Regions from separate parts of the Pseudomonas sp. SDO55104_S430 genome, predicted to be linked through region 3. Evidence: predicted binding sites of a transcription regulator. Region 3 holds the regulator's gene; each other region holds the start of a gene.
The links. The regulator FliA, encoded in region 3, starts transcription of late flagellar genes. The targets are predictions, from matches to a motif close to CTAAAGTTTNNNNNNNNNNNGCCGNTAA.
Positions count from the first base shown of each region.

Region 1: the regulator FliA is predicted to act here: its motif matches at 5,936-5,963, upstream of flgM (flagellar biosynthesis anti-sigma factor FlgM).
Region 2: the regulator FliA is predicted to act here: its motif matches at 1,244-1,271, upstream of ACW9JE_RS11185 (flagellar protein MotY).
Region 4: the regulator FliA is predicted to act here: its motif matches at 4,044-4,071, upstream of ACW9JE_RS04990 (flagellin N-terminal helical domain-containing protein).

Region 1 covers NZ_JBSVXG010000164.1:122-7,915, forward strand. Annotated here, with positions in the region: gene flgE (flagellar hook protein FlgE) at 4-1,314, opposite strand; gene flgD (flagellar hook assembly protein FlgD) at 1,346-2,068, opposite strand; gene flgC (flagellar basal body rod protein FlgC) at 2,084-2,527, opposite strand; gene flgB (flagellar basal body rod protein FlgB) at 2,531-2,938, opposite strand; gene cheR (protein-glutamate O-methyltransferase CheR) at 3,173-4,000, opposite strand; gene ACW9JE_RS22675 (chemotaxis protein CheV) at 4,047-4,979, opposite strand; gene flgA (flagellar basal body P-ring formation chaperone FlgA) at 5,061-5,822, shown strand; gene flgM (flagellar biosynthesis anti-sigma factor FlgM) at 6,000-6,326, shown strand; gene ACW9JE_RS22690 (flagella synthesis protein FlgN) at 6,375-6,842, shown strand; gene ACW9JE_RS22695 (flagellar brake protein) at 6,936-7,682, shown strand; gene ACW9JE_RS22700 (MFS transporter) at 7,744-7,794, opposite strand, start outside.
Region 2 covers NZ_JBSVXG010000046.1:20,978-28,771, forward strand. Annotated here, with positions in the region: gene rnt (ribonuclease T) at 1-134, opposite strand, end outside; gene pyrC (dihydroorotase) at 131-1,177, opposite strand; gene ACW9JE_RS11185 (flagellar protein MotY) at 1,337-2,242, shown strand; gene ACW9JE_RS11190 (argininosuccinate synthase) at 2,372-3,589, shown strand; gene ACW9JE_RS11195 (hypothetical protein) at 3,734-4,372, opposite strand; gene ACW9JE_RS11200 (response regulator transcription factor) at 4,802-5,428, shown strand; gene ACW9JE_RS11205 (PA3496 family putative envelope integrity protein) at 5,519-5,698, opposite strand; gene nth (endonuclease III) at 5,805-6,443, opposite strand; gene ACW9JE_RS11215 (Rnf-Nqr domain containing protein) at 6,469-6,987, opposite strand; gene ACW9JE_RS11220 (RnfABCDGE type electron transport complex subunit G) at 6,980-7,591, opposite strand; gene ACW9JE_RS11225 (RnfABCDGE type electron transport complex subunit D) at 7,588-7,794, opposite strand, start outside.
Region 3 covers NZ_JBSVXG010000104.1:2,557-10,350, forward strand. Annotated here, with positions in the region: gene flhF (flagellar biosynthesis protein FlhF) at 1-1,091, shown strand, start outside; gene fleN (flagellar synthesis regulator FleN) at 1,208-2,038, shown strand; gene fliA (RNA polymerase sigma factor FliA) at 2,035-2,775, shown strand; gene ACW9JE_RS18205 (chemotaxis response regulator CheY) at 2,941-3,312, shown strand; gene ACW9JE_RS18210 (protein phosphatase CheZ) at 3,332-4,120, shown strand; gene ACW9JE_RS18215 (chemotaxis protein CheA) at 4,160-6,439, shown strand; gene ACW9JE_RS18220 (protein-glutamate methylesterase/protein-glutamine glutaminase) at 6,489-7,637, shown strand; gene ACW9JE_RS18225 (flagellar motor protein) at 7,637-7,794, shown strand, end outside.
Region 4 covers NZ_JBSVXG010000015.1:20,297-28,090, forward strand. Annotated here, with positions in the region: gene ACW9JE_RS04970 (flagellar protein FliT) at 1-92, opposite strand, end outside; gene fliS (flagellar export chaperone FliS) at 116-505, opposite strand; gene fliD (flagellar filament capping protein FliD) at 657-2,042, opposite strand; gene ACW9JE_RS04985 (flagellar protein FlaG) at 2,124-2,471, opposite strand; gene ACW9JE_RS04990 (flagellin N-terminal helical domain-containing protein) at 2,545-3,963, opposite strand; gene ACW9JE_RS04995 (ketoacyl-ACP synthase III) at 4,213-5,142, opposite strand; gene ACW9JE_RS05000 (flagellar hook-associated protein 3) at 5,458-7,041, opposite strand; gene flgK (flagellar hook-associated protein FlgK) at 7,055-7,794, opposite strand, start outside.

The DNA of each region.
Region 1 (7,794 bases), on a different contig from region 3:
GCATCAAGTCATCTGAATGATGGTCTGCATGATGGTGCTCTGGGTGGAGATGGTCTTGGCGTTCGCCTGGTAGTTGCTCTGCGCCTTGATCAGGTCGACCAGCTCGTTGGTCACGTTGACGTTCGACTCTTCCAGGGAGTTGGAATTGATCGAACCCAGAGTGCCGGTTTCCGGCGCATCGTAGCCCGGAATGCCCGACTTGTTGGTTTCCTTCCAGCTGGTCCCACCCACTGGTTGCAGACCCTGCTCGTTGGTGAAGCTCGCCAGGGCCAACTGACCGATCGGCCTGCTCTCGTAGTTGCTGAAGTTGGCCAGCATGACACCCGTGCTATCAATGGTCAGGTTACTGATCTGACCTGTGGCGTAGCCGTTCTGCGCAGGGATCGAGCGCGCGGTGTCGGCGTTGAACTGGGTGGTGTTGGACATGGAAATGGTGAGACCCGCCGGGTCGGCAGCTGCACCGTTCGGGGCCCAAGTGCCGTTGGTCACTTTGCCAGGCACCCAGTTGGTGATTTTCAGATCCGGGCTGACGACAGGGGGAGTACCCGGTGTAGTGACCGAAACCAGTTTACCGGTTGAGTCGAATGCCATGACCGAAGCAACCGGCGGAGTAACCGTAGGATCGGTGCCATCTGGATTGCGGCCATCGATCAGAGTATAGGTCGACCAGGTATTGGATCCGGTCTTGACCATGTATTGATCCATGTCGTGCCGGTTGCCCTGGGTGTCATAGACCGCTGTGGTGAACTGCTTGGAGAAGGAGGCCGGCTTGCTCGGATCGAACGGGTTGGCGGTAACGTCAATTACGTCTGAAGTGGAGTTCAGGTTGATCGTCGACGAAACAGTGGTCGTAGCTTTCGGAGCCAGGTTGGAGGTGTCGATCCGCAGGTCGGTCAAGATACCGTTGACGATCTTGCCATTGGCATCCACGCCATAGCCTTGCAGGCGGGCCGAACCATCGGAGTTGGTGACATATCCTTCCTTGTCGACTTTGAACGTACCAGCACGGGTGTAGGACAGAGAGCCGTTGTGATTGAGCACGAAGAACCCGGAACCGTTGATGCCCATGTCCAGCACGTTCCCGGTACCACTGCTGATGTCACCCTGGGTAAACTGCTGGGAAACGTTGGCCAGACGCACACCGTTACCGATTGTTTTGCTACCCGAACCCAGCTTGGTCGCCGAGTACACATCTTCGAATTCCGCACGGGACGATTTGAAGCCGACGGTCGCCACGTTGGCGATGTTGTTGCCGGTCACGTCCAGTTGCTTGTTGGCAGCATAGAGACCGCTAAGGCCGATGTTGAAAGACATATTCCACTCCTGTATGCCGGGTTAGTCGGCTCTATATACCAATGGTTTGCACTTTGGACAGGGCGATACTGCCCAGCCCGGCCAGATTGAGCATCAATTCGCCGCCAGTCTGGCTGAGGGTTACGCTTGTGACAGTGGCCGGCAGGTTGGTGATCAGCGCGACGCTCTGATTATCGATGGTGGTCGAAGCGGCGAAGTTATAGGTACCCGCCGGAGCCACATTGCCCGCCTCGTCCTTGCCATCCCAGGTGAAGCTGGCATTACCCGCCGGCTGATCCTTCAAGCTCAGGGTGCGAACGGTTTTGCCATCCTTGTCGGTGATTTTCACCGTGGTTTCAGCCACCGACTGCGGCAACACGACCGAACCGGTCATGCCCTTTGTGGTGTCGACCACGGCCTTGTCGCCCGGCGCAATGACCGACCGCCCAACCAGGGACGAAGCCTGCAACGCCTGGGAGGAACCGAAGGCACCGGCAATACCGGTCACGGTGTCGTTAAGCGAGGTGATGCCTTCCAGGCTGCTGAACTGCGCCAGCTGCGCCACGAACTCACCGTTACCTTGCGGCTCCAGCGGGTTCTGGTTTTTCAGTTGCGTCACCAACAGCTGCAGGAACGCATCCTTGCCGAGAGCCTTTTTGCCAGTAGCGCTACCGGCCGCGGACGCCAGACTGTCAGTATCCTTTTTCGTCTTGACCGAAGAGTTGGCCAGGATGTCGTTGAGCGACAGGCCACTGGTAGTATCGGTAACACTCATCTGAGTCGCCCCTTATCACTGACCGAGGGTCAGGACTTTTTGCATCATGGTTTTGGCGGTATTCATCATTTCGGCGTTGGTCTGGAACGAACGGCTGGCGGAAATCATGTCAGCCATTTCTTCCACCACGTTGACGTTCGGGTAATAGACGTAACCCTTGGCGTCGGCCGCCGGATGGTTCGGCTCGTAGCGCGCCTCAAGGTTGCTCTGGTCTTCGACCACGCCCAGTACCTGCACGCCTTGTCCGGCGGCATCCTGGTTCTGGAACAGCGAGTCGCTGCCACCGCTCTGGGCGCCCTGGAACATGGTGGCGAATACCGGGTGGCGCGCGCGGTAGGTCTGGTCGATGCTCGACGAGACGGTTTCGGCGTTGGCGATGTTCGATGCGACGGTGTTCAGTCGAGTGGTCTGGGCACTCATGCCGCTACCGGCAATGTTGAAAACACTGGACAGGGACATGACTTACTCTCCGCGCAGGGCTGAGATCAGCCCTTTGAATTTACTGTTGAGCAGGGTGAAGCTGGCCTGGAAGTTGACGGAGTTTTCCGCGTAGTTCGACTGTTCCAGTTGGGCGTCCACGGTGTTCTGGTCAATCGAAGGTTGCATCGGCGTGCGGTACATCAGCGACTCGTCGCCATTGCCCAGGCCTTCGGCTTCGATATGCCGGTTGTTGGTCATGTTCAAGGCGAACGTGCCGTTCTTGGCTTTATCGTTCTGCGCCTCGAGCACTTTCGAGAATTCCAGATCCCGCGCCTTGTAGTTCGGGGTGTCGGCGTTGGCAATATTGTTGGCCAGGACTTCAGCGCGCTGGGCGCGGAAGCCCAGAGCCTTTTCGTGAATACCGAGCGCTTTATCGAAGCTGATGCTCATGTCGGGAAACCTTCACCTTCGGGTGACCTGATTTTTCGTACGATGGTCTTAGCAAGCGTCATGCCAAATCAGAACACGCCCATAAACCGGGGCTTTGCGGGCAGTGGCAGCGCGGCAATGCCAGAAAAGCGGCAACCGGTTTCCGCCGGATGCCGCTTTTCTGCCGCTATCGCGCCTTGGGCATAAAAAAACGGGAGCCTTTGAGGGCTCCCGTTTTTTTAAACAACACCGACATCACTTCGCCTGGTAAATGATCCCCGGGCTGCACTGAACCATCTGGTAATGGTCCGGCAATCCGTTCAACGCCTCGGAGGCGCCGAGAAACAGATAACCGCCCGGCTTCAACGTGCTGTGAATGCGCAACAGAATGTCCTTCTTCACTTCGGCAGAGAAATAGATCAGGACGTTGCGGCAAAACACGATGTCGAACTTGCCGAGACTGGCGTAGCTGTCCAGCAGATTGAAGGAGCGGAACTCCACCCGACTCTTGATCGGCGCCTTGATCACCCAGCGCCCCGGCCCTTTCGGATCGAAGTAACGCTGCAGGCGCTCGGGCGACAGGCCACGGCCGATGGCCAGGCTGTCGTACTCGCCGGTTTTGCAGTTGTTCAGCATGGTGCTGGACAGATCGGTGGCAACAATCTGCACCCCCATCTTCAACTGCCCGATGTTCGTGCGCTCGAACTCGTCGATGGACATCGACAGCGAGTACGGCTCCTGACCCGACGAGCACGCCGCCGACCAGATGCGCAGACGCTGGCCGGGACTGGCCTTGATCGATTCAGGCAGAACCTTGTTCTTCAAGACTTCGAATGGGTAGGTGTCGCGAAACCACAGGGTTTCGTTGGTCGTCATCGCGTCCACGACCATCTCGCGCAAACCACTGCGCGGCTGGGTCTGGATACGCTGGACCAACTCGCCCAAAGACTTGATACCCTGCTGCTCCATCAGCTTGTTGAGACGGCTGGAGACCAGATATTGCTTGTTTTCACCGAGCAAAATGCCACAGGCTTTTTCCAGGAATACCCGGAACTGTTCGAAATCCAAATTACCCGTAGACAATGCTGCCGCCTCTTAAATCGTGTTGACTGCCAGGGGCCGAACGCCCCTAGCTGATGTCTGCTGCTTTGATCCGGTCGACCACCCGGGATGCCAGGTCATCAGGACGGAATTTGGCCAGGAAGTCATCGGCACCGACTTTCTTGACCATCGCCTGATTGAACACGCCCGACAACGAAGTATGCAGGATGATATGAAGCTTTTGCATGCGCGGGTCGTTGCGGATCTCGGCCGTCAGAGTGTATCCGTCCATCTCCGGCATCTCGATGTCGGAGATCATCATCAGGAACTCTTCTTCCGGCTTCTTGCCTTCATCGACCAGCTTGCGCAGGTATTCCAGCGCCTGTCGGCCGTCGTTCAACGCTACCACTTCGACACCGACGGTCTGCAAGCAACGCGTGACCTGCTTGCGCGCCACCGATGAGTCATCGACCGTCAGCACGCGCAGCGAAAGCGCCTTGTGCTGGGTTTCGACATCGACCACACCGACGGAAATCGCTTCCGGTGTCGGGGCCACTTCCGCCAGTACTTTCTCGACGTCGATGATTTCGACCAACTGGTTGTCGACCCGCGTCACCGCCGTCAGGTAGTGATCGCGACCGGTCCCCTTGGGTGGCGGATGGATCTCTTCCCAGTTCATGTTGACGATGCGCTCCACCGAGCGAACCAGGAAACCCTGGGTCTTGGTGTTGTACTCCGTGATGATCACGAACGGGTTGTTCTTGTCCTTCAACGCACCGGAGCCGGTTGCCATTGCCAGATCCAGGATCGGAATGGTCGCTCCCCGAATATTTGCCACACCGCACACGACAGGACTGGATTTGGGCATCAGCGTCAGTTGGGGGCATTGCAGCACCTCCCGAACCTTGAAGACGTTGATCCCATACAGCTGTTGGCCGTCGAGACGGAACAACAACAGCTCAAGGCGATTCTGCCCCACCAGTTGCGTGCGCTGGTTTACCGAATCCATTACACCAGCCATGCCCAGACTCCTACACCAACGCTGACTTGTTGCGACGCGCCTTCATCCGTAAACGGCACGGCGCTTGCTATTTATCTTTCTATGAATACTGAACCGACGTTTTTTCGACGCTTGACCACCACCGGCCGCAAGTTCCTGGCCGTGATGGCAGTTGTCTGCCTGTTCAACGCTGGCAGCCCTGCCCTTGCCGATACGGTTACCTTGCCTGACATGCTTATCGGCGTCACTCAGGGCTTTCTTGAATTCACCGTAGAAGACTATCTGGCCACCAGTCAAACGGAAGGTCGCTACGAGATCCAGGTCAACAAGCTCGACCCGCGACTGCGCATGCCGATGTGCGACAAGGAATTGACAGCCTCGCTGGAGAGCCCGGCAAAGCCTCTGGGACGGGTCACGGTCAAGGTTCGCTGTGAGGGTTCGTCCCCGTGGACCGTGTTTGTGCCCGCTCAAGTACGCCTGTTTCGCGACGTCGTGACCACCGCCCGACCGCTTCGGCGCACCGGCATTGTCGAACCTGAAGACGTGATCCTGCGCGAGCGTGACATCAGCGCGATCAACCAGGGCTATCTGACCTCCCTGGATCAGGCGATCGGGCAACGACTGACCCGACCAATGGTCGCCGATCAGGTCGTCACCCTGGTGAACCTCGAGCAGGCGGAAGTCATCCGCAAGGGCGATCAGGTGGTGATCACCGCCCGCAGCGGCACGCTCAGCGTGCGGATGCCCGGAGAAGCGCTGGCCAATGGCGGCATGAGCGAACAGATTCGAGTGAAAAACCTCAACTCCCAGCGGGTCATCAAGGCGCAAGTCATCGCCCCGGGGCAAGTGGAGGTGTCAATGTAACCAGCCATTGAGGATTTACCGCGAGTGAAGATGTGGCGCGGACCATGTCTGTTCCCTAAACTGTGCTCCATTAAGGGCAAGCGCTGACGCGAGCAAGCTCTCGATAAATGAGCCTAAAGTTTTTTAGGGAATGGCCGAAAACATGGCAAGCGTCCAAATTCCCAGAGGTTTTTTATCATGGTTATCGATTTCAGCCGTTTGAACAGCTCCTCGTCACTTACCGGCAGTACACGTACCAGCGCGCCCAAGGAAACCGCCGAAAGCGGTAAATCCGCGCCGCTGAACAGCCCGAACGAACAGGCCGGGACCGCTACAGTCGGGGAGTCGGTACATCTCAGCAATGAGGCTCAACAGTTGCAGAAGGTCACTGATACGCTGCGCGATCAGCCTGTCGTCGACAAAGCCCGCGTGGCCGAGTTGAAAGCAGCGATTGCCGATGGCAGCTATAAAGTCGACAGCAACCGTGTAGCCAGCAAACTGCTCAACTTCGAAGCCCAGCGCTAGGCTACGGCCCGCGCCAGGCTTTTGGACGCTTAAAACCCAAGGCCAGCCATGCACGACACGAATCTACTGCAACTGATCACCGACGACTTTGCTCCAGCGCAACAACTGCTGGAGTTACTGCGTACCGAATCCATCGCTCTGCACGGTCGCGACATGTACCTGCTCGAAGATATTCTGGCGCAGAAGCAGGCATTGATCATCTTGCTCGAACAGCATGGCCGCAAGCGCAGTGAAATCCTCACCAGCCTCAATCTGCCCGCCAACCGCAGCGGTCTTGAGCAACTGGCCAGCCAGTCGAGCATCGGCGAATCCCTGCTGGCGCAAAGCGATGTACTGAACGACTTGCTGAGTCAATGCCAGGCAACCAATGCCAACAATGGCCAGTCGATCCAGGTGCAGCAGGTGGCCACAGCCACACAACTGAAAATTCTTACTGGCGGCGAACCTCCAGCGCTCTATGATGCCAGTGGAACCTTTTCCAAGCTTGTGAAACCGCGCCCACTCAGTCAGGCTTGAGCCGCGCCGACGAGCACGCTCTATCAAGATGCGAAACATGCTGGCAAAATGCTGGCAAGCCGTAGTCAAAATTTGTCTGGAGATTGATTAACCGTGTCCATTGCCTTAAATGCGGACGATGCTCCGCAGCCACCCAAGGTGCTCAGCACGCCCCTGGAAATCTCCGGCAACCTTCGCCAACTGCAAGAAAGTCATGACCCGCTGATCATTACGTTCCACGAGCGCAGCCAGCGCTTCCAGAGCTATCTGGTGGATATCGATCGCGAGAGCAACATGATTGCCCTGGACGAAATGATTCCTCGCGACGGCGAACGCTATCTGCTGGCCGGCGAACCCTTCAAGGTCGAAGGCTTCCATGAAGGCGTGCGCATCGCGTGGGAAAGCAATGGCCCGCTGACTATCGATGAGTCCGGTGGCAGCCGCTGCTACCGCGGCACGCTTCCGGATGAAGTGATCTATCACCAACGCCGCAATGCGTTTCGTGCTGCGTTGAAGCTGGCGCAACTGGTAGACGTCGATCTGGATGGCGAAAAACTCAAGGCGCCGATCAGCGGCAAATTGCTGGACATCTCGGCCACCGGCTGCAAATTGCGTTTTTCCGGCGACATTACCGGCAGCCTTCAACTGGGCCAGGTCTATGACCGCTTCGTGGCCGCCCTGCCCTTCGGCAAGATGACGGCTCCGGTCGAGCTGCGCTACCTGCATTTCGAAGAAAAAATCTCCACCACCTTTGCCGGCGTACGCTTTCACAACATGAGCGGCCTGGTGCAACGGCAGGTCGAGCGTTTCGTTTATCAGCTGCAACGCGAAGCACGACGCTTCGACAAAGACGACTTCTGATAACGGCGCGTCAAAAAAACGGGCAGTCCCTTGCGGTGACTGCCCTTTTTTATGCCTGCCGTTAAGGCCTGGCTTCGTTCAAGCGCTGTTCGTTAGCAGAATCCGGCTCTTC
Region 2 (7,794 bases), on a different contig from region 3:
GCCGAGTTGAAGCCACCGGTTTCTACGTCGACGACTACCGGCAGGTAACCACGGAACCTCGCAGCCATTGGATGACGGGAACCGCCCCCGCCACCTTGACCGTCCAGTTCGTCGTCGAAATGGTCTTCACTCACGCGTGTTCCTCCAGCAGGCGCCAGCGCAGTTTTTCACCGGCGCGCAGCGGGATAACGGTCAGCTCGCCAAACGGCAGGCTGCTTGGGGCGGTCCATTCTTCGCGAACCAGGGTAATGCGATCGGTGTTCACCGGCAGGCCGTAGAAACGCGGGCCATTGAGGCTGGCGAAGGCTTCGAGCTTGTCCAGCGCATTGCGCTGTTCGAAGGCTTCGGCATACATCTCGATTGCCGCGAACGCGGTGTAGCAGCCGGCGCAACCGCAGGCAGCTTCCTTGGCGTGCTGGGCGTGGGGCGCCGAGTCTGTGCCGAGGAAGAACTTCGCGCTGCCGCTGGTGGCGGCATCGAGCAAGGCTTCCTGATGGGTGTTGCGCTTGAGGATCGGCAGGCAATAGAAGTGCGGCCGAATCCCGCCGACCAGCATGTGGTTGCGGTTGTACAGCAGGTGATGCGCGGTGATGGTTGCGCCAACGTTGGCCGGGGCCGAGTTGACGAACTGCACGGCGTCCGCGGTGGTGATGTGTTCGAACACCACTTTGAGGGTCGGGAAACGCTCGACCACACGACGCATGTGCTCATCGATGAAGATCTTTTCGCGGTCGAACACGTCGACATCGCCACGGGTGACTTCACCGTGGATCAGCAACGGCATTCCCACTTCGGCCATGGCTTCGATAGCAGGGAAGATCTTGTCGATGCTGGTGACGCCAGAATCGGAGTTGGTGGTCGCGCCAGCCGGGTACAGCTTGGCGGCGTGAACGAAACCGCTGGCCTTTGCCTCGCGAATTTCCTCGGGCTGGGTACGGTCGGTGAGGTACAGAACCATCAGCGGTTCGAACCGGCTGCCGGCCGGGCGGGCAGCGAGGATACGCTGGCGATAGCCGTCGGCCTCGGTCGCATTGCGGACCGGAGGTACCAGGTTGGGCATGATGATGGCGCGACCAAAGGTGCGCGCGACATCCGCGACGGTATTGGTCAACACGGCACCATCGCGAAGATGAATGTGCCAGTCGTCGGGACGCAGCAGGGTCAGGCGGTCGGACATGAGGGGATTCCAGGCGGGTCAAACTGAGGGGAATGCTACCGGAAAAGACTCTTGCAGGCACTCGCTATCAAGTTTTGCCGAAAGCTTCCGATATCCAACAGGTATGCCGTAAACATCTGTGTGTCGGTCTTTGTGTTGTAGAAGCCAGTGGAGCCTTCCGTGCGCCAGCGTTATTTAGCCTTGCTCAGTGTGTTTGCCAGCCTTCCCGCGATGGCGCTCACTTTCCAGACCCGTCTGGAGAGCATCGAGTGGACGGTCGAAGGCGACAAGTTCGAGTGCCGCCTGACACAGCCGATCACCGATTTCGGCTCGGGGCAGTTCGTGCGCCGTGCCGGCGAGCAGGCGACATTCCGGCTCAACGCTTCCAACGCGATGATGGGCGGAGGCTCGGCCACCTTGCTGGCCGCCGCGGCGCCCTGGCAGCCGGGGCGAGGCGATATCAACCTGGGCACCGTGCGAATCGGCAGCGGCAATGTGCTGTTGAGCAGCTCCCAGGCTCAGGCCGGACGCCTGATCAGTGGCCTGATCGATGGGCGCAGTCCCGTGGTTCGGCGTTCCTCCGGGGATGGCGGAATCTCGGAAGTGCGTCTGTTGCCGGTCAGGTTCAACAAGGCGTTCGCCGATTACCAGGTGTGTGTCGCCAAGCTGTTGCCGCAAAATTTCGATCAGGTGAAGCAGTCCCAGATCGGTTTCCCCGGTGGCGGTATCGAACTGGACAGCGCGGCTAAAGCCAAGCTGCAGGTGATGCTGGAATACATGAAGGCCGATCCGACGGTTAATCGCATCGAGCTGGACGGTCACTCCGACAACGGTGGCAACCGCCTGACCAACCGGGACCTGTCGCGCCGCCGGGCCCTTGCCGTCATGGAGTACTTCAAGGCCAATGGCATCCAGGAATCGCAGATCACCATGCGTTTCCACGGCGAGAGTTATCCGCTGGCGCCCAACACCAACAGCACCAACCGGGCGAAGAACCGCCGGGTGGCGGTACGCCTGGAGCGGGGCACGCCGCCGGAGCAGGTGGCGCCGCAAGCTACGAAACAGGCCACTTCGGCAACTTCATGACCGATTGGTCATCGTCGCGCCCTCGACAGATTCTGTCGCTTCGTCGTCATAAGCTGTCGCGCCACTGTAAATTATTCTGTATGAGCGGTAGACTTCCCGGCTTTCCGTAGAACCCCGTGGAGTGATGGCATGGCGGACGTAAACAAGGTCGTTCTGGCGTATTCCGGCGGCCTGGACACTTCGGTGATCCTCAAGTGGCTGCAGGATACTTATAACTGTGAAGTGGTGACCTTCACCGCTGACCTGGGTCAGGGCGAAGAGGTCGAGCCGGCGCGTGCCAAGGCTCAGGCCATGGGCGTGAAAGAGATCTACATCGACGACTTGCGCGAAGAGTTCGTGCGCGATTTCGTATTCCCGATGTTCCGCGCCAACACCGTTTACGAAGGTGAGTACCTGCTGGGTACTTCCATCGCTCGTCCGTTGATCGCCAAGCGCCTGATCGAAATCGCCAACGAAACCGGCGCTGACGCCATTTCCCACGGCGCCACCGGCAAGGGCAACGACCAGGTTCGTTTCGAACTGGGCGCCTACGCTCTGAAGCCAGGCGTGAAAGTGATTGCTCCGTGGCGCGAATGGGACCTGCTGTCCCGTGAAAAGCTGATGGATTACGCTGAAAAGCACGCCATCCCGATCGAGCGTCACGGCAAGAAGAAATCCCCGTACTCGATGGACGCCAACCTGCTGCACATCTCCTATGAAGGCGGCGTGCTGGAAGATACCTGGACCGAGCACGAAGAAGACATGTGGCGCTGGACCGTCTCCCCGGAGAACGCTCCCGACAAGCCGCAGTACCTGGAACTGACCTACCGCAACGGCGACATCGTGGCACTGGACGGCGTCGAAATGACTCCGGCTACCGTGCTGGCGACCCTGAACCGTATCGGTGGCGAACACGGCATCGGTCGTCTGGACATCGTCGAGAACCGTTACGTGGGCATGAAGTCCCGCGGCTGCTACGAAACCCCGGGCGGCACCATCATGCTGCGCGCTCACCGTGCGATCGAATCGATCACCCTGGACCGCGAAGTGGCTCACCTCAAAGACGAGTTGATGCCTAAGTACGCCAGCCTGATCTACACCGGTTACTGGTGGAGCCCTGAGCGTCTGATGCTGCAACAGATGATCGACGCGAGCCAGGTCAACGTGAACGGCGTCGTACGCCTGAAACTGTACAAGGGCAACGTGATCGTCACCGGCCGCAAGTCCGACGACTCGCTGTTCGATGCCAACATCGCGACCTTCGAGGAAGATGGCGGCGCCTACAACCAGGCCGATGCGGCGGGCTTCATCAAGCTCAACGCCTTGCGCATGCGTATTGCTGCCAACAAGGGCCGGAAACTGTTCTGAGTCCCTTGAGCGGTAAATGAAATGGTGGCCTTGTCGTCGACGGGGCCACCATTTTTTTTGCTTTGAAATCGCGATACGACGATTCCACGCCAATCTGCCTGATACCTCCTGGTTTGCTTCTCACTGATAAGACTTGCCTTGTGCTCAAGTGATTGTCAGTGGGCGCTGGTCCATGACCGTCACCCTTTTTGAATTCAAGTCATACGCGACGCAGCAATTGGCGTTACCGCGTTTGCTGCTGCGCCTGGAAAACTCGAACAGACTGTCCCCCAGTGATTTTTCCAGAGCGTTGTCGGTTAGAAACAGGATCACCTGGGTTTTTCCTTCCTGCGGTTTCTTTATTCGCGCAAGTAACGCGTTGAACTCCATTCTGGTTTTCATCCATCGGGTATCGATGATGTGCATGCCCTTGAGTTGCTTGGGCAGGCGAACGTGCTGCCAATCGATTGGCCCGGGTGGCGCCTGAGCGCTGCAAGAAAGTTCGCCGGCGCGCGGGCCTTTTGCTGAAGTGCTGGTTAATGGTTCGGCCTCGTCCATGGCCTTGAGAAAGTGCTCGTCCTTTTCAAAATCCGAGGGTGAATACAGCGATCGGTAATTGAAGTTGAGGGTCACGAAGAAAAGAAACAGCAGATAAAAAGGAAAACTGATCAGGAACCAGACGTAGATCTCTCTTTCATCGTTATCGAGGAAAGGCAGGGAAACGGCGGCCGAGGTTTCAGACAGTGTTGCGAATGTCGCGATGATGGTCATGGGGTTGGTCATTCTTTTCTTGAGCTTGTTCATGTTCATTACTCATAGTTGTCGATGCCCGTTTGAAGGATTTTATTTAAGGTCATTGTTATCGGGTTTAAGGATGGGGTTTCGTTAATGATTATCCATGGGTGATTTTTTGCTGTAAGAGCTAACAGATACTCGGTGTGTGATATTTCTGCTGTTAATGTTTTGCGCCGCCGGCGTCAGTAATATTCGGCGCGATTTGATTTCCCGGAATGTGATCGTTCATTTCGGATCCAAACCGATAGCGCACTAATCAAGACCATGGATACAGTTTTCAAGGCGTCGGGTTCGCAGGATTTTTGTAGGATTAATCCGCGAATCTTGTAGGGAATGTCTCTCGGTGCAGCTCGCCGGGGGGCGCGGCATGCAACGCGTCAAACGACTAGGCTATTGTGCGGGCTCTAAAAATTCGAACAGCGAAAATTGGACCTGCCCATGAATAAAGTGCTGATCGTGGATGATCATCCCGTCATTCGTCTTGCGGTACGTATGCTGATGGAGCGTCATGGCTACGAAGTTGTGGCAGAAACCGATAACGGCGTGGATGCATTGCAACTGGCACGAGAGTTCTTGCCGGATATTGTCATTCTGGATATCGGGATACCCAAGCTGGACGGGCTGGAAGTTATCGCGCGACTGACGACGGCAGGCATGCCGATTAAGGTGTTGATATTGACCTCCCAGTCCCCCGGGCACTTTTCAATGCGCTGCATGCAATCGGGGGCTGCCGGATACGTCTGCAAGCAGCAGGACCTGACCGAACTTCTCAGTGCGATAAAAGCGGTATTGTCTGGTTACAGCTATTTCCCCAATCAGGCCTTGCATACCGTGCGGGCGAGCCTGGGTAACGCCAGTGAAGCGGAAATGGTGGATCGCCTGTCGGGGCGGGAAATGATGGTGCTGCAACAGTTGGCCAGGGGAAAGACCAACAAGGAAATTGCCGATGGCATGTTTCTGAGCAACAAGACTGTCAGCACTTACAAGACGCGCCTGTTATTGAAACTCAATGCGCGCTCGCTGGTTGACTTGATCGAACTGGCTCAGCGCAATGGAATAGTGTGACTTTATCCCGGGAGAGACGGTTGAAATGAGCGCGCAATTATCTCAGTACGGCGCAATGAAAAAAGCCTCCGTTTCGGAGGCTTTCAGGTGTCATAAGTCAAAATCGTAATCGGCCAATTGCTTTTGCAGTCGGCGCTCCTCCAGTAGATTGTCGATGGTACGGCGTTTGCTCAGGTTGGTTTTCGCTACTTCGACAACCGGTTCGGCATCCTCTGCTTCAACGGCAGTGAACTCGTCATCTACGTCCAATTGCTCTTTGCCAGTGCTCATTTAGTTACCTCAGGCTAAGAAGGCCTTTGGCGCTCCTTATATCGATATTCGCCCGGCGGGTAAAAAAGATTTTTTCAATCGATATATCAATAATTTTAATAGCGGCTCAATCGTCGGAGGTCTTGTGCTTGTATTCGCACAAGTCTTCGATACGGCAACTGCCGCAGCGAGGCTTGCGGGCCAGGCACACATAACGTCCGTGAAGGATCAGCCAGTGATGGGAGTCGAGCAGGTACTCCTTGGGCACGAACTTCATCAGTTTCTTCTCGACCTCGACCACATTCTTGCCTGGCGCAATGCCGGTGCGGTTGCTGACCCTGAAGATATGGGTATCGACAGCCATCGTCAGCTGACGGAATGCGGTATTGAGCACCACGTTGGCGGTCTTGCGACCGACACCGGGCAGGGCCTCCAGCTCTTCGCGGGTTTGCGGCACTTCGCTGGCGTGACGTTCAACCAGCAAACGGCAGGTCTCGATCACATTTTTCGCCTTGCTGTTGAACAGGCCGATGGTCTTGATGTACTCCGACAGCCCCTCAATCCCCAAGGCGTGCATCGCGGCAGGCGTATTGGCGACCGGGAACAGTTTTGCCGTGGCCTTGTTGACGCCGACGTCGGTCGATTGCGCCGACAGGATCACCGCGATCAGCAACTCGAAGGGCGATGAGTAGGCTAGTTCGGTCTTCGGTTCCGGATTGTCTTCGTGAAGCCTGCGGAATATTTCCAGACGTTTTGCGGCATTCATGGGCAGTGCGTTTCCTCGAAAGCGATCATTGTTCAGGTGTTGGGCGGCGCCAGGCCTGCCACGCGGCGATGAGCAATCCCAGCAAAATGAAGCCGCCGGGTGCCAGTGTGGCCAGGCGCAGGCCACCCATTGCGCCGTTGCCGAGCAGTTCGCGCAGCAATCCCAAGCCCAGCATCAAGGCGCCGAACGCGGCGCACAGGTTCAGGCGACTTCGCCAGGGGCTCTGGAAGAATCCTGTGTACTCCAGCACCACACATTGCAAGGCGATCAACGCCGAATAAATCCCCATCTGCTGATACCACTGCAACGACCAGAGTTGCACGGCGAGTTGCGCGCAACTGGTCAGGGTTGCGGCCAGAATCACACTGGCCAGCAATTGCATCGACGTCAGCAGACGCGGCCGCAAGGCGTTCATCACCACGCCGAACACTGCGATCACCACCATGAACATCAGCCACAAACCCAGAGCGGTCATGACTGAGCTGGTGGCACCGATCAGGGGTGCGAGCATCAACGAGTTCTGCAACAGCGGCGATTTACTCATGGGCAGGACTCCCGAGCAGTGGTTGCCGGTGTTCATCAAAGTAGCGCAGGGCATCGTGGGTGGCGTTGATCACGGCCCGCGATGTGATGGTCGCTCCGGCGATCTGGTCGAATTGTCCTTGATCCTTTTTCAGGGCCCAGCCGCTGTCGCCCGGATCGTTGAGGGATTTTCCGGATAACAGCCCGAGCCAGGCATTGGGCCATTCGGCGATACGCGCGCCGAGGCCCGGCGTTTCCACCTGCTTGAGGGTTTTCACGCCGATCAGCCGGCCATTGAGGTCGATGGCGATCAGCAATTCGATGCTGCCTTCGTATCCCAGTGTCTGGCTTCGCAGCAGGACGGCATGGGGTTGGCCGGCTCTGGTTGCCCGGTAACCCGCCAGCAGTGTGCTGTTGGCCAGCGTGGGTTTTTCCAGGGCGAGCGGTTGTTCCAGCGGCTGATTGTCGTAGCTGTCCGGCGGCAGCACATCCAGCAGGTTGCGGCTGTCGATCAGGCGCTGCTCGGCGGCAATTCTCGGGGCACTGCTGTGCTGCGCAAACCAGGTCAGGCCAATCCCGACGACGGCCAGTAAACCGACAATGACAATGCTCGACGCGCGGCTCATGGTGCGGTTCGCTCCTGTCGGGCGGTAGCGAGACGCTCCAGCATCGGCACGCACAGGTTCATCAGCAACACGGCGAAGGCCACGCCATCGGGGTAGCCGCCCCAAGTGCGAATCACATAGGTCAGCACCCCGACGCCGATCCCGAACAGCAATTTCGCACCCGGGGTTTTGGCGCCGGACACCGGTTCCGTGACGATGAAAAA
Region 3 (7,794 bases):
GCCTGCGCAGCGAAGGCGAGAGCGACAATGCGGTCAATCGCCAATTGTTCGCCGGTCTGCCGCTGACTGCGGCAGAGCCGCTGATCGAGCCGACCTATGCCGAGCCACGTCGTGCGGCGCCTGCGCCTGCCGCGGCGCCGGCGATCGACCAGCGTGCATTCGACTCGATGCGTTCGGAACTCAACGGTCTGCGCGAGCTGCTGGAAGTACAACTGGGTTCGCTGGCGTGGAATCAGCTGCAAGGCCGCCGTCCGGATCAGGCCAACCTGTGGCGCCGCCTGCAACGCATCGGCCTCTCCGGTCCGCTTTCCCGCGACCTGCTGGCGATGATCACCGACATCGAAGAACCCCGTCAGGCCTGGCGCATGTTGCTGGCGCATCTGGCACGCATGATCGCCACACCGGAAATCGAGCCGCTGGAAGAGGGCGGAGTGATTGCCATGGTCGGCCCTGCCGGCATGGGCAAGACCACCACCCTGGCCAAGCTGGCTGCCCGCTACGTACTCAAGTACGGCGCGCAGAACATCGCGCTGGTGAGCATGGACAGCTATCGTATCGGTGCCCAGGAGCAGTTGAAGACCCTCGGTCGGATTCTCAACGTGTCGGTAACCCACGTCGATCCGGGTCAATCGCTGGTTCAGGCGCTGGATCCACTGCTGCGCAAGCGCGTGGTGCTGATCGACACCGCAGGCCTTCAGGCCAGCGATCCAGCGCTGCGCATGCAGCTTGAAAGCCTGGCCGGACGCGGCATTCGGTCGAAAAATTATCTGGTTCTGGCAACCACCAGCCAGAAGCAGGTTCTAACGGCTGCCTACCACAGTTACAAGCGCTGCGGGCTGGCGGGCTGCATCCTGACTAAACTGGATGAAACCGCCAGTCTGGGCGAGGTGTTGAGCCTTGCCATCAGCCATGAATTGCCGGTGGCCTACCTGACCGATGGCCCGCGGATTCCGGATGATTTGCATCTGCCGCGCCGTCATCAACTGGTCAGTCGCGCCGTCAGCGTGCAAATGCAGGAAGAGCCCAGCGAAGAAGCCATGGCCGACATGTTCGCTGATATCTACCACAGCCCGACCAAGCAGGTAGGCTGAGGTAAAAATGAATAGTTTTTGTACCTACATCGATGGTCTGCCACGCATTGTTCCGGTTGTGAACGCGCAGCCAGTAATGTGGCCTCCGTCTATGCAAGACAAGGTAAAGAAATAACATGGGCAGCATGCATCCCGTACAGGTGATCGCGGTGACCGGCGGCAAAGGTGGCGTCGGGAAAACTAACGTGTCAGTGAACTTGTCCCTGGCTTTGGCAGAGCTTGGCCGTCGTGTCATGTTGCTCGACGCCGACCTGGGGCTGGCGAACGTCGACGTTCTGCTGGGCCTGACCCCCAAACGTACCCTGGCCGACGTGATCGAAGGCCGCTGCGAGCTGCGCGACGTCCTGTTGCAGGGGCCTGGCGGCATCCGCATCGTTCCGGCTGCGTCCGGGACCCAGAGCATGGTCCATCTGAGCCCGGCCCAACACGCCGGCCTGATCCAGGCTTTCAGCGACATCGGCGACAACCTCGATGTGCTGGTGATCGACACCGCTGCGGGTATCGGTGACTCGGTAGTCAGTTTTGTGCGCGCCGCACAGGAAGTGTTGCTGGTGGTCTGCGACGAGCCGACCTCCATCACCGACGCCTACGCCCTGATCAAGCTGCTTAACCGCGACTACGGCATGAACCGTTTCCGCGTGCTGGCCAACATGGCCCAGAGCCCGCAGGAAGGGCGCAACCTGTTCGCCAAGCTGACCAAGGTGACCGACCGTTTCCTCGACGTCGCCCTGCAATACGTCGGCGCCGTGCCGTACGACGAAAGCGTGCGCAAGGCCGTGCAGAAGCAGCGCGCGGTCTACGAAGCTTTCCCGCGTTCCAAGTGTTCGCTGGCGTTCAAGGCCATCGCGCAGAAGGTCGATACCTGGCCGCTGCCTGCGAACCCACGTGGCCATCTGGAGTTTTTCGTCGAGCGCCTCGTGCAACAAACGGCAGGACCCGTGCTATGACAGCCAGCGGCTACAACCTTTACAAAAAGTCGGCGCGTGACGCGCAGTACGAGCTGATCGAGCGTTACGCGCCACTGGTCAAACGCATTGCCTACCACTTGCTGGCGCGTTTGCCGGCCAGTGTGCAGGTCGAAGACCTGATCCAGGCCGGCATGATCGGCCTGCTTGAAGTTTCGACCAAATACGACGCCAGCAAGGGCGCGAGTTTCGAAACCTACGCCGGCATCCGCATCCGCGGGGCCATGCTCGACGAGGTACGCAAAGGGGACTGGGCACCACGTTCGGTCCATCGCAATACCCGGATGGTCAGCGATGCCATTCGCGCGATTGAAGCTAAAACCGGACGTGACGCTAAAGATCACGAGGTTGCTGCCGAACTCCAGTTGAGTCTCGATGATTACTACGCAATTCTGAACGACACCCTGGGTAGCCGTTTATTCAGTTTCGACGACCTGTTGCAGGACGGCGAACACGAAGGGCTGCACGAGGATGGCGCCAGTGCTCATCTCGAGCCGTCACGCGATCTGGAAGATGAACGCTTCCAGGCGGCGCTGGCGGATGCGATTGCCAATTTGCCGGAGCGTGAGCGACTGGTGTTGGCGCTGTACTACGACGAAGAGTTGAATCTCAAGGAAATCGGAGAAGTCCTGGGAGTCAGCGAGTCTCGGGTCAGCCAGTTACACAGCCAGTGCGCGGCCCGTTTGCGGGGGCGTTTAGGAGAGTGGCGAGCGCGCTGAAGGCAGTGTGGGGGCACTGCGAGTTGGCTGGTGGGGTGATGAACCTCGCCGGTCTCGATCCGTTGTATCCCCGACAGTCATCGAGTGTTTGCCAGATTGATTGAAATGGCGCGTCCAGGTGCTGGGCGCGTTTAAGTCTGCTTGGAGGTCGAATTGGACAAGAACATGAAAATCCTCATCGTTGATGACTTCTCAACGATGCGGCGGATCATTAAAAACCTGTTGCGTGACCTTGGGTTCACCAACACGGTCGAGGCCGACGATGGCACTACCGCCATTCCGGTCCTCAACAGCGGGAGCATCGACTTTCTGGTGACTGACTGGAACATGCCCGGCATGACCGGTATCGATCTGCTGCGCCACGTGCGCGCCGATGAAAAACTCAAGCACCTGCCGGTACTGATGGTGACTGCCGAAGCCAAGCGCGAGCAGATCATCGAAGCCGCCCAGGCCGGCGTTAACGGCTATGTCGTCAAACCCTTCACCGCTCAGGCGCTGAAAGAAAAAATCGAGAAGATTTTCGAACGCATCGGTTGATCGGCGTCACGGGGAAGCTATGGGACATAACGAATCTTCGCAGGGCGATTTTGAATCGACCCTGAAAAAACACGCCGTCGAACTGGTCGCGAGCCTTGAAAAAGGCCGATTCGGCGATGCTGTGCAATTGATCCATGAGCTCAATCAGACCCGTGACCGCGGCCTGTATCAGGAAGTGGGCAAGCTCACCCGCGAGCTGCACAGCGCGATCGTCAATTTCCAGATCGACCCGCACATGCCGCAGGCCGAGGAAGTGTCGCAGATCACCGACGCCACCGAGCGTCTGGGGTATGTGGTCAAGCTGACCGAAGCCGCGGCCAATCGCACCATGGACCTTGTTGAAAACGCCACGCCCGTGGTCAACCGCCTGAGCGAAGAGGCCCAGGTGCTGAGCACGGACTGGGGACGTTTCATGCGCCGCGAAGTCGGGGCTGAAGAGTTCCGCGAGCTGGCGCGGCGCGTCGACGCTTTCCTGGCGCGCAGCAGCGAAGACGGCCGCACGGTGTCGAGCAATCTCAACGACATTCTGCTGGCTCAGGATTACCAGGACCTCACGGGCCAGGTGATCAAACGTGTGACTCAACTGGTCACCGAAGTAGAAAGCAACCTGCTCAAGCTCGTGCTCATGGCCAGCCAGGTAGACCGCTTTGCGGGTATCGAACATGACCGTGCGGCGATGCTTGCAGAAAAAGATCCACAAAAACATCTCTCTCAGGGTGAAGGTCCGCAGATTCATGCCGATAAAAGAGAAGACGTTGTATCCGGTCAGGATGATGTGGACGACTTGTTATCCAGCCTTGGTTTTTAGGTTCTTTTTTAGACCTGTTCTGTTAGGAGCACACCATTAATGAGCTTCGGCGCCGATGAAGAGATCCTTCAGGATTTCCTGGTTGAGGCCGGCGAGATTCTAGAGCAACTGTCCGAGCAACTGGTCGAGCTGGAAAGCCGGCCGGACGATGCGGACCTGCTCAATGCAATTTTTCGCGGTTTTCACACTGTAAAAGGGGGCGCCGGCTTCCTTCAGCTCAACGAGCTGGTGGAGTGCTGTCACATCGCCGAGAACGTGTTCGACATCCTGCGCAAGGGTGAGCGTCGCGTCGACTCGGAACTGATGGACGTGGTTCTCGAAGCACTGGACTCGGTGAACAGCATGTTCGGCGAAGTCCGTGACCGCAGCCCGATCACGGCTGCCACACCCGAATTGCTCGCTGCCCTGTCGCGCCTTGCCGAACCGCAAAGCGCTGACGAGGCCGCTGCTGCACCTGTAGCCGATGTGGTTGAAGAACCTGTCGCCGAAAGCGAATCGGCCGACATCACCGACAGTGAATTCGAACAGCTGCTGGACTCGCTCAACGCTGTCAAGGCGCAGGCCGAGGCGCCGGCTGCTCCAGCGCCTGCCCCGACTGCCGCCGGTGATGAAGCGGCCAGCGACGAAATCACCGATGCCGAGTTCGAGTCGTTGCTCGACCAACTGCACGGCAAAGGCCAGTTCGCCGTCAATTCCTTGCCAGCGACGCCTGCCGCGCCCCAGGAGCCGAAAGCCGAAGGCGACAGCTCCGACATTACCGATGACGAGTTCGAAGCACTGCTCGATCAGCTGCACGGCAAGGGCAACTTTGCCGTTGAAGCACTGGAATCGGCCATCGCTTCGGCGACGCCGCCTGCTGCGCCCACCGCTGCGGCGGCCGGTAGCGACCTGATCACCGATCACGAATTCGAAGCACTGCTCGACGATTTGCACGGCAAGGGCAAGTTCACCGACGTGGCGGCGAAAGCCGGCACCGCTACTGCTGCTACCAGCGCTCCCGCGGCAACGCCTGCAGCCAAGGCAGCAGCGCCGAAACCTGCGGCCAAGGCGCCCGAGCCGAAAGCCGAAACGCCTGCACCAGCAGCCGCTGCCGCACCGGCGCCAGCCCGTGCCCCGGCCTCGCCACCGCCTGAAAAGCCGGCCAGCGAAGCCGAGACCACCGTGCGGGTCGACACCGCGCGTCTGGACGAGATCATGAACATGGTCGGCGAGCTGGTGCTGGTGCGTAACCGCCTGGTCCGCCTGGGCCTCAACAGCGGCGACGAAGCCATGTCCAAGGCTGTGTCGAACCTCGACGTGGTCACCGCGGACCTGCAGACCGCGGTCATGAAGACCCGGATGCAACCGATAAAGAAGGTCTTCGGGCGCTTCCCGCGTCTGGTTCGCGACCTGGCTCGCCAGCTCAAGAAAGAGATCAACCTGGAACTGGTCGGCGAAGACACCGACCTGGACAAAAACCTGGTCGAGGCCCTGGCCGATCCGCTGGTGCACTTGGTGCGCAACGCGGTCGACCACGGCATCGAGTCGCCGGAAGAACGCGAAGCCTCGGGCAAGGCCCGTGGCGGCAAGGTGGTCCTGGCCGCCGAGCAGGAAGGCGACCACATCCTGTTGTCGATCTCCGATGACGGCAAGGGCATGGACCCGAACGTCCTGCGTTCCATCGCGGTGAAACGTGGCGTGATGGACAAGGATGCGGCCGAGCGCCTGAGCGACACCGAGTGCTACAACCTGATTTTCGCCCCGGGCTTCTCGACCAAGACCGAGATCTCCGACGTGTCCGGCCGCGGCGTGGGCATGGACGTGGTGAAGACCAAGATTTCCCAGCTCAACGGCTCGATCAACATCTTCTCGGCCAAGGGCCAGGGATCGAAGATCGTCATCAAGGTGCCGCTGACCCTGGCAATCATGCCGACGCTGATGGTCATGCTCGGCAACCAGGCGTTCGCGTTCCCGCTGGTGAACGTCAACGAAATCTTCCACCTGGACCTCTCGACCACCAACGTGGTGGATGGCCAGGAAGTGGTGATCGTGCGGGACAAGGCGCTGCCATTGTTCTACCTCAAGCGCTGGCTGGTCAGCTCCGCCGCTCACGAAGAGCAGCGCGAGGGCCATGTGGTGATCCTTTCGGTGGGCACCCAGCGGATCGGCTTCGTCGTCGATCAACTGGTGGGCCAGGAAGAAGTGGTCATCAAGCCATTGGGCAAGATGCTCCAGGGAACCCCGGGCATGTCGGGCGCCACCATCACCGGTGACGGTCGCATCGCGCTGATTCTCGATGTACCGAGCATGCTCAAGCGTTACGCCACGCGGCGTATTTGATTCTGGTGGAGCGGGGCGACAGAGCCTCGCTCCGTCTAACGGAGTGTTTATGGCAGTTAAAGTCCTGGTGGTGGATGATTCGGGGTTTTTCCGCCGCCGCGTCTCGGAAATTCTTTCAGCGGATTCCAATATCCAGGTCGTCGGTACGGCGACCAACGGAAAGGAGGCGATCGATCAGGCACTGGCCCTCAAGCCGGACGTGATCACCATGGACTACGAGATGCCGATGATGGATGGCATCACGGCGGTGCGGCATATCATGCAGCGCTGCCCGACCCCGGTCTTGATGTTTTCCTCGCTGACCCACGAAGGCGCCCGGGTAACCCTGGATGCGCTGGACGCCGGCGCGGTGGACTTCCTGCCGAAGAATTTCGAAGACATCTCGCGCAACCCCGAGAAGGTCAAGCAACTGCTGTGCGAGAAGATCCACAGCATCTCGCGCAGTAACCGTCGCCTGAGCAGCTACAGTGCTCCGGCGCCAGTGGCCGCCCCTTCGCACACTTCCACCTCGGCGCCCGCGCCATCGAGCATTGGCAGCTACGGCAGCAGCGCGCCTGCGCGTCCGTCACCTGTGCCGACCCGAGCGCCTGCCCCGGCGCCTGCGCACTCGCATGCATCGCCATCGCCCAAGCGCAAAGCCTACAAACTGGTTGCCATCGGTACCTCCACCGGCGGCCCGGTTGCCCTGCAGCGGGTCCTGACCCAGTTGCCGGCCAGCTTCCCGGCGCCGATCGTGCTGATCCAGCACATGCCGGCGGCCTTCACCAAGGCTTTCGCCGAGCGTCTGGACAAGCTGTGCCGCATCACCGTCAAGGAAGCCGAGGATGGCGACATCCTGCGTCCGGGCCTGGCGCTGCTGGCCCCTGGCGGCAAGCAAATGATGATCGACGGCCGTGGCGCGGTGAAAATCCTGCCGGGCGACGAGCGTCTGAACTACAAGCCGTGCGTGGACATCACCTTCGGTTCGGCAGCCAAATCCTACGTTGACAAAGTTCTGGCGGTGGTGCTGACCGGCATGGGCGCCGACGGTCGCGAAGGCGCGCGTCTGCTCAAGCAGGGCGGCAGTTCGATCTGGGCCCAGGATGAGGCCAGTTGCGTGATCTACGGCATGCCGATGGCCATCGTCAAAGCCGAGCTCGCCGACGCGGTGTACAGCCTGGACGACATCGGCAAGCACCTGGTCGAGGCCTGTATCTGATGGATGTTCTCAGCCTTATCGGCATCATCATGGCCTTTGTCGCCATCATCGGCGGCAACTACCTGGAAGGCGGTCACCTTGGCGCCCTGGCCAACGGCCCGGCGGCATTGATCGTATTGGGCGGGACCATCGGCGCGGCGCTGCTGCAATCGCCGAT
Region 4 (7,794 bases), on a different contig from region 3:
TCCAGCTCGCCAATCGCATCCCAGTTACGCGCCGCCAAGGCATCGACCAGCGCTTCACGGGTTTCTTCAATTCGCCGCAGTGCTTGACTCATGACGTCATCCTCAGGCTCGAAGCCTATTGATTGGCAATGGCATCCCAGCCGCTTTTCAGGGTTTCCAGCAGGCCCGCCACTTCGTCGATGATTGCCACATCGTTGCTGGTGTTGGCCTCCATCAGGCGGTTTGTCATGTAGGCATACAGGCTGTCGAGCTGTTGGATCGACGCAGGATCTTCGGTTTTTTCCGAATTGAGCCCGTCACGCAAGCCGATGACGATGTCCGTGGCCTTACCGAGCATCAAACCCTTGAGTGCGATATCGCCACGCTCTATGGCACCCTTGGCTTGGGCCATGCGATCCAGCCCGCCCTCCATCAACATTTGCACCAGGCGATGAGGGCTGGCCTCAGAGATCTGAGCATGGGAATTGACCTTCTGGTATTGGCGAAGGGCTCTCATGGGGTTCATGTTTCTACCTCGTGACAGACGACAGCTTGAAAGTGGAGTGCTCTGATCTTTATGTCGACTGAGCGTCGGAGAACTTTAACGCGGAGCACCAGCAATGAAAAAACCCAGGCGCCCTCTTTACAAGCGGCCTGGGTTTTTTAACTGATCCGAATCAATTGTCTTTCGGATTATTCAGTGCATTGAGTGTGGTCATGATGCTGTCGCTCTGCGCTCGCAGCTTGGCTACCAGAGAATCCATCGCGTTGTATTTGGCAGAGAGGCTGGACTGCAAGAGCGTCATCCGCTCATCGAGAGTGTCCTGCTGCTTTTTCAGGTCATTGAGGCTGTCAGTCAGGGACTTCGAACGCTCAGCCAGCGTGCCGGTGGTGGCTTTCGCGTAACCATCCGTAGCGGTGGTCATGCGCTTGAGCAAGCCATTATCGCCGTTGAAAATACTGCTTATGTCCGCTGCGTTGGTTGTTACCGCCTTGTCCCACTTCTTGTCATCAATGACCAACAAACCTGTGGTCGAGTCAGTGCTGATGCCGAATTGCGCCATCGATTTGAATGTGCCGGACCCAGACAGAGCGTTAAGTTCATTACGCAACGAACTCATCAAGGTGCGCATCGAGGCATCACCCGTCAAAGCTCCGGCGATCGGCTTGCCATCTGCACCCATCGTGACCTTGGTCTCCGCACTGATGGCCTTGACCAACGCATTGTAAGTATCGACAAAACCTTTGACGCCAGACTTCAACGCCGAGTTGCTCGTGGCCACCGATATGGTCGTCGGGGTGGGCTTGGTGGCATTGGCAGCGGTTGGCGAAACCGATAGAAGTTTGATGCTTACACCACTGACTGCTTCGGCAATCGTGTTGCTCTTGGACTCCATTTCGATGCCATCAATGCTGTACTTGGCATTTTTCGGCTGGTCGATCACTGTTGAGCCGACATCGAGACCTGAGTTACCCGACAAAGTCAGATCTGAACCGACCCCCATGGTCGTGGAGGTCAAAACCAGCCGCGAGCCAGAAGCATCCGTCAGGATGTTCGCGCTCAACCCGGCCGTTGAAAACTGAGTATTGAGCGAGTCGCGCACCTGTTGCAGCGTAGCTCCCGGCGGAATGCTCAAATCGTAATCCTTGCCGGACTGCGAGATGGTCAGGGTCGTCGGCGTGGCGCCCTTGTTCACAACTGCTGAAGCACCGCCAGCAAAGGTACTTGTCGCCAGCTTGGAGGCGCTGGCCAACTGCGTCACTACAAGTGCAAAACTGCCGGTAGATGCACCGTTCCCTGCCGTCATGGTGGCGACTTTTTCATCCGAGGATGAAGTTATCAAGCCACGGAGACTGTTATCGGTACCCATAGTGGTCAGGGCACCACGGAAGGCATCCAGCGCCGCCTGGATCTTGCCGATCGACGATAGCGTTGTGGTTGCTTTCAACGTCTGCGTATTGATCTGCGTTTGCTTGGGCACTCTTTCGGCATCGACCAGCGCCTGCACGATCTTTTGGGTATCAATGTTCGAGCCGATACCACTAACCGTTGAACCTGCCATCGTCTTTCTCCTTATTTCTTGGCTGCCGCTTTCTTGGCGAACTACACCTCAAGCGCAGACAACAACAAAATTCATGCCAGCTCAGACTTTGTCGTCGAACAACAAACTGCTGGCCTGGCTCAGGCTTTGCGCCAATTTCAATGCAGTCTCCGACGGGATCTGGCGAATCACATCACCGCTCTCGGTCGCGATAACCTTAACCACGACGCGACCGGTGGAATCGTCAATCGAAAAATCGAGCTTGCGCTGGCTGGCCTGCACGAACTCGCGGATATCGGTCACCGCCTTTTCCAACTCGTCACGCTTAGGCTCGGTTGCCGCCTGGACAACCGCTTCAACCTTAGGCCGGCTGACCGGCTCGACCGGTGCAGATGAGCTCTGCGATGCTACCGGCGGATAAGACTGGTTCAACTTGACGCTCATATCCATGTCTATCTCCTCATCACGAAAAAGACGAAAGGGCACGTAAACGCGCCCTTCCGTCCATTACCAAGCGCTCAGATCACTGAAGCAGTTTCAGTACAGCGGATGGCAGCTGGTTCGCTTGCGACAGGATGGCAGTCGAAGCCGATTGCAGGGTTTGCTGCTTGGTCAGCTCTGCGGTTTCAGCAGCGAAGTCCACGTCCTGCACGGTGGAACGAGCAGCGGTGGAGTTTTTCTGAATATTTTGCAGGTTGTCGACAGTAGTGGTCAGACGGTTTTGGGTGGCGCCCAGACCCGAACGAACGTTATCGATCGAACCGATAGCCTTGTCGATGACTGCCAGCGCGTTCTGAGCGCTGTCAGCTGCAGTAACGTCAGTTTGGGAAATCGTGGTCTTTTTGGAGGTGGTGGTAGTACCGAAGAGCTCAGTTACCGCAGCACCGCCGGTCAGAGCGAAGCCCTTGGAGGAATCCAGGTTCACTGCACCTGTGGCAACCAGAGTGTCCGCAACCACGATATCGCCGCTATAGGTACCACTACCGTCTTTCGTGGCCACTTGGATGGAAGCACCAGCAGTCACACCTGAGAATTCAACGTTCTCGCCAGTATCGGACTTGACCGACAAAGAATTGTTTACTTCATCATAGTTAACACTGATGCCCAGCTTAGCAGCGTTGGATTTCAGTTGATCAGCCAGACTAGCGGTGCTGGTCACACCTACGAAGGCTACTGCCTGACCGCCGACATCCATGGTGAAGGATGCTGGAGTAGCAGCAGCAGCAGTATCATTCACTGTGAAACGAACTTCGGTGCTGGCGGTAGCGCTCAAGCCACCGACAATGCCATTAAGGCCTTTCGCAATTTCTTTAGCCGAAGCACCAGCACCCACGGCATAAGTTTTGCTCTCGCCGTTACCGGTTACAGTAACGTTACCACCAGTCAGGCCGGTCAGCTTCGGAGCCGAAGTTGCGCTTTTGACCTGCTGCGAGCCAATGTTGTTGGCTGCAACGTTTTCCAGCGACAGGTTGATGGTTTCGTTAGCGTTGGCGCCAACCTGAATTGCCTTGGTGCCGTAAGAACCGTCCAGCAGCTTCTGGCCACCGAAAGTAGTGGTCTGCGAGATACGGGTCAGTTCGGAGGTCAGAGCCTGGTACTCGTCGTTGTTCGACTTACGGTCTGCATCGCTCAGGGAGCCAGTGGCCGAGGACAGAGCCAAAGTACGCATCTTCTGCAGGATGTCGGTCGAAGCCTGCATTGCGCCTTCGGCGGTTTGCGCAATGGAAATACCGTCGTTGGCGTTCTTGACCGCTTGACCCAGGCCGTTGATCTGGCTGGTCAGACGGTTGGAGATTTGCAGGCCGGCAGCGTCGTCTTTGGCGCTATTGATACGCAGGCCGGAAGACAGGCGCTGCATGGAAGTTTGCAAAGCGCCGCCGGCTTTGTTCAGGTTGCCCTGGGTAGTGATCGACGCAATGTTAGTGTTTACGGTTAAAGCCATGACGAAATCCTCGTTGGATGGATACTGCGGCTTCCGGCCCTGGCAACCGCCTGGTGTGGCCTAGAGAACCTACGTAATAGTTATCGTCGTGGTACTGGTTTGCTTGAGGGCTTTTTTTGATTTTTTTAATGGCAGCGTGCCAGCCCTTTATTTTCAAGGGTTTAGAGTCATAAAGTCGGCGCCAGAAAAACGAAAAACGCCCGGGAATTTTCATTCCCGGGCGTTTTTTTGCCGCTGCGATCGAGTCGATCAGCCGCGATAGAGAATCGCCGAACCCCATGAAAGGCCCACGCCAAAGCCGCTGATGGCGACACGGGTCCAGGTGGAGTCGAACACATGGTTCTGCAGCAGCAACGGAATGCTCGACGACACCGTGTTACCGGTTTCGAGCATGTCCTTGACGAACTTCTCAGGCTCACCCTCTTCGAAGCGGCGTGCCACGGCATCGACGATGGCCGCACTGCCCTGGTGAATGCAGAAGGCATTGATGTCGCTGGCCTGCAGATTCGACTCGTCCAGCAGTTCATGCAAATGCGCCGGGACTTTCAACAGGGCGAAGTTGAAGACCTGGCGGCCGTTCATGAAGAACACGCCATCGGAGACTTTCAGGTGCGGTGCGCCGGAGCCATCGGTGCCGAACTTCGATTTGCCCAGCTGCCAGACGGCGTTTTCGCCCATCCAGGTCGCGGTGGCGGCATCGCCGAACAGCATGGTGGTATTGCGGTCTTCCGGATCGACGATCTTCGAATAAGGATCGGCAGTGATCAGCAGGCCATTTTTCAGCCCCGTCGCTTCCATGAAGCCCTTGATCGCATAGAGGCCGTAGACGTAACCGGAACAGCCCAGGGAAATATCGAAAGCGGCTACATGGGTCGACAGGCCCAGTTTGTCCTGAACGATTGCAGCGGTGTGCGGCAATCCTTCTTCATCACCGTTCTGGGTGACGACGATCAGGCAATCGATGGCTTCACGCTTGAGTTCAGGATTGGCGGCGAACAACGCATTGGCTGCTTCGACACACAGATCGGAGGTTTCCTGATCAGCATCCATGCGTGGCAAAAACGCGGAACCGATCTTGCCAAGGATAAAGGTCTCGTCCTTGTCGAACTTTGCACCCTGGGCATAGTTATCAATCCCGGCTGCCGGCACGTAACTCGCTATATTTTTTATGCCAATCATTTATGGCTTCCCAAATAATAAACAGCTGAACATCGCCGCTCGCTGAATCGAGGGCGTCTACAGTCGGGGCCTGGCCCCCAGAAGAGGCAACGTCGAGGCTCAAGGAATACCCTTGAACACCCCTCACGCCTTCACCGCCCGCAGACAGGATACAGTGAAGATGCGCGTTTTGACTGACGGGTCACTCAGCAAGGGGTGGTTTATTTGATTTTGTGGTCCGGCTCGCGCCCTGCCCCGCGCCGTTTCAGGCGAAAAAAGTGCAAAAAAAAGCCAACCCCCTGTGACAGGGGCTGGCCGCGAGCGGTCAGGACCGACTCAAAGCTTGTTGAACAGGCTCAGCTGGGAAACTCGGGCGAACGCGAGCTGTGCGGCCTGCAGCATGGTCTGTTGCAAGGTCAGGCGAGTAAGGACTTCTGCAGGGTCCGTCTCCCGGATCGAAGATTGCGTAGACGTGTTGATCAGCCCGGTACTCTGAATCGAATCACGCTGCATATCCATTACATTGCCCCGAGCACCGATAGCCCCTCGCGCCAGGTCAACCTGGTTTTTGGAGTTGCTCAGGTTAGCAATGGACGAGGCGATCACGTTTTGCAGGTTTCGTTGTGCTGCAGGATCGCCAGCAGTCGGGGTTTCGAGCGCTTTGCGCAACTGGCTGACGGTATCGAGAACGTTCTGCGTCTGGTGCGTGTTGACTGAAATATCGAACTGATCACCCGCAACCGGGTTCGGCGGCGTACCGCCCAAGGTAAAACTGACACCGGCGGCTGTGGCCACACCAGCTGTCACGGTTCCGGTAGTGACCGGCGTACTTGTACTGGTCAATGGACGTGCATAAAGCTCGAAGGCACCGGGTCCGGTGAACTTCAATACAGCGCCACCCTCCGGGAAGAAACTCTTGTAGTCGGCCGCATTGGTCACCGAAGTCTGAGTGATCACAGCAGTCGAGGTATTACCCGGAGCACGAGTACTGGTGAAGCTGTCCGGCTTTGCCGCCAGCTGGAAGCTGTGACCGGCGATGACGGCATCGGCGTTGGCCGGCGTGTCACCCGCCTGGTAAGTGATATCCAGCGCAAAGGTCACACCGCGGAAACTGATATCGGAGCCATCCTTGCTATCCGGATCAAATTTTCCTCCACCGCTGGCCTCGGCAGTCACATCATTGCCCAAGGCATCAGTGATCACGTATTGCGTACTGCTGGTGAACGACAGAGTGTATGGCTGTCCATTACGGAAATTTGCATCGAAGGCCGGGCCGGAATTTACCAGCCCTTGGGACACGGATACCCGTCCATCATCCACCGCCGGGGCCGTCATGGTGGTCGAACTGCGGGCGGCGTTGATCGCCTGCTGGAAAACATCCCAACCGGTATCGTTCAAGCCAAGAGACATCGATTCGCCGATCTTCAGTTCAATCTGTGTCTGGTCACCTTGATAGCTGTAGGTGCCGTCGCTGTTACGGACAAAGGGCTGAGTGTTATTGCTGGCACCGGCGAAGATGTACTTGCCGTTCGCGTCTTTGCTATTCATCAAACTGAGCAGTTGCTCTTCAGCCTGAGCGACTTCTGCACCGATAGACTTGCGATCATCATCGTTCAATGAAGCACCACCAGCCCGCACCGCCAGCTCACTGACCTTTTGCAGCACGGTATTGATGCTGTCCAACACACTTTCTTCCTGCGCCTGAGCGGTGCTCAATGCACTGATGTTAGTGGTGTACTGACCCAGCATTGCCTTCTGCTGCTCCAATTGCAGCAACCGTGCGGCACCGACCGGATCATCCGCGGCTGTTGCGACCTTGATGCCGCTGCTGGCCTGCTCGGCAGTCTTCACGACATTGCTCATATTGCGAGAATAGTTCGCCGCCGTCGTGGCGTAATACTGTGCAGTAGAAATACGCATGTTCTACGGCTCCTTAAAGGGCATTGATCAAGGTGCTGAAAATTTCCTGCGCAGTCTTGATGATCTGCGAAGAGGCCGTGTAGTACTGCTGATACTTGGTCAGGTTGCCCGCTTCTTCATCGAGGTCGACACCCGACAGCGAATCACGGGCGTCGCGGGCGCTGGTATTGATGGTCTGGGTGGCCGTGGCATCCAGCTGGCCTTGCTTGGTCAGCGAACCTACGGTGGTCACAAGCCCGCCGTATGCGTCGGTGAAGCTGACGCCCGGGCTGGTGGCACTGGCACCGACGGTGGCCTTCGATTGCAGACCGAGCAGCGCCTGGGCGTTGCGGTTATCGGTGCTGTCGGCAGCCGTCATGTTGATGTTGAAGCTGTCACCCGACGCCGGGCTGCCGCTGATGGTCATTCCCACACTGAACGTCTGCGCGTTGCCACCGGCATCGGTGTACGGCACGTTGATGTTCAGGTCGTTGTCCTGGCCAGGCACGATGCTGCCGGTGCCGATACTGTTGCCCTTGGAGTCGAATACTTCATAGGCGCTGGCACTGGTCATCACCATACGAACCGGCATCGATGCCTTGACGGCGTTCTGCACTTCCAGACGCTGGGCCGGGTTGTAGATATCCAGAACGGTCTTCAGGGTCGGCTGACCGACCGCGCCGGTACCGTCGTTGCCCGACGCCTTGGTCGACGTCAGCGGCGCGGACGTGGCGAGGGTCTTGGTGTCGGTCATGACCGTAGTCATGTCCGCGG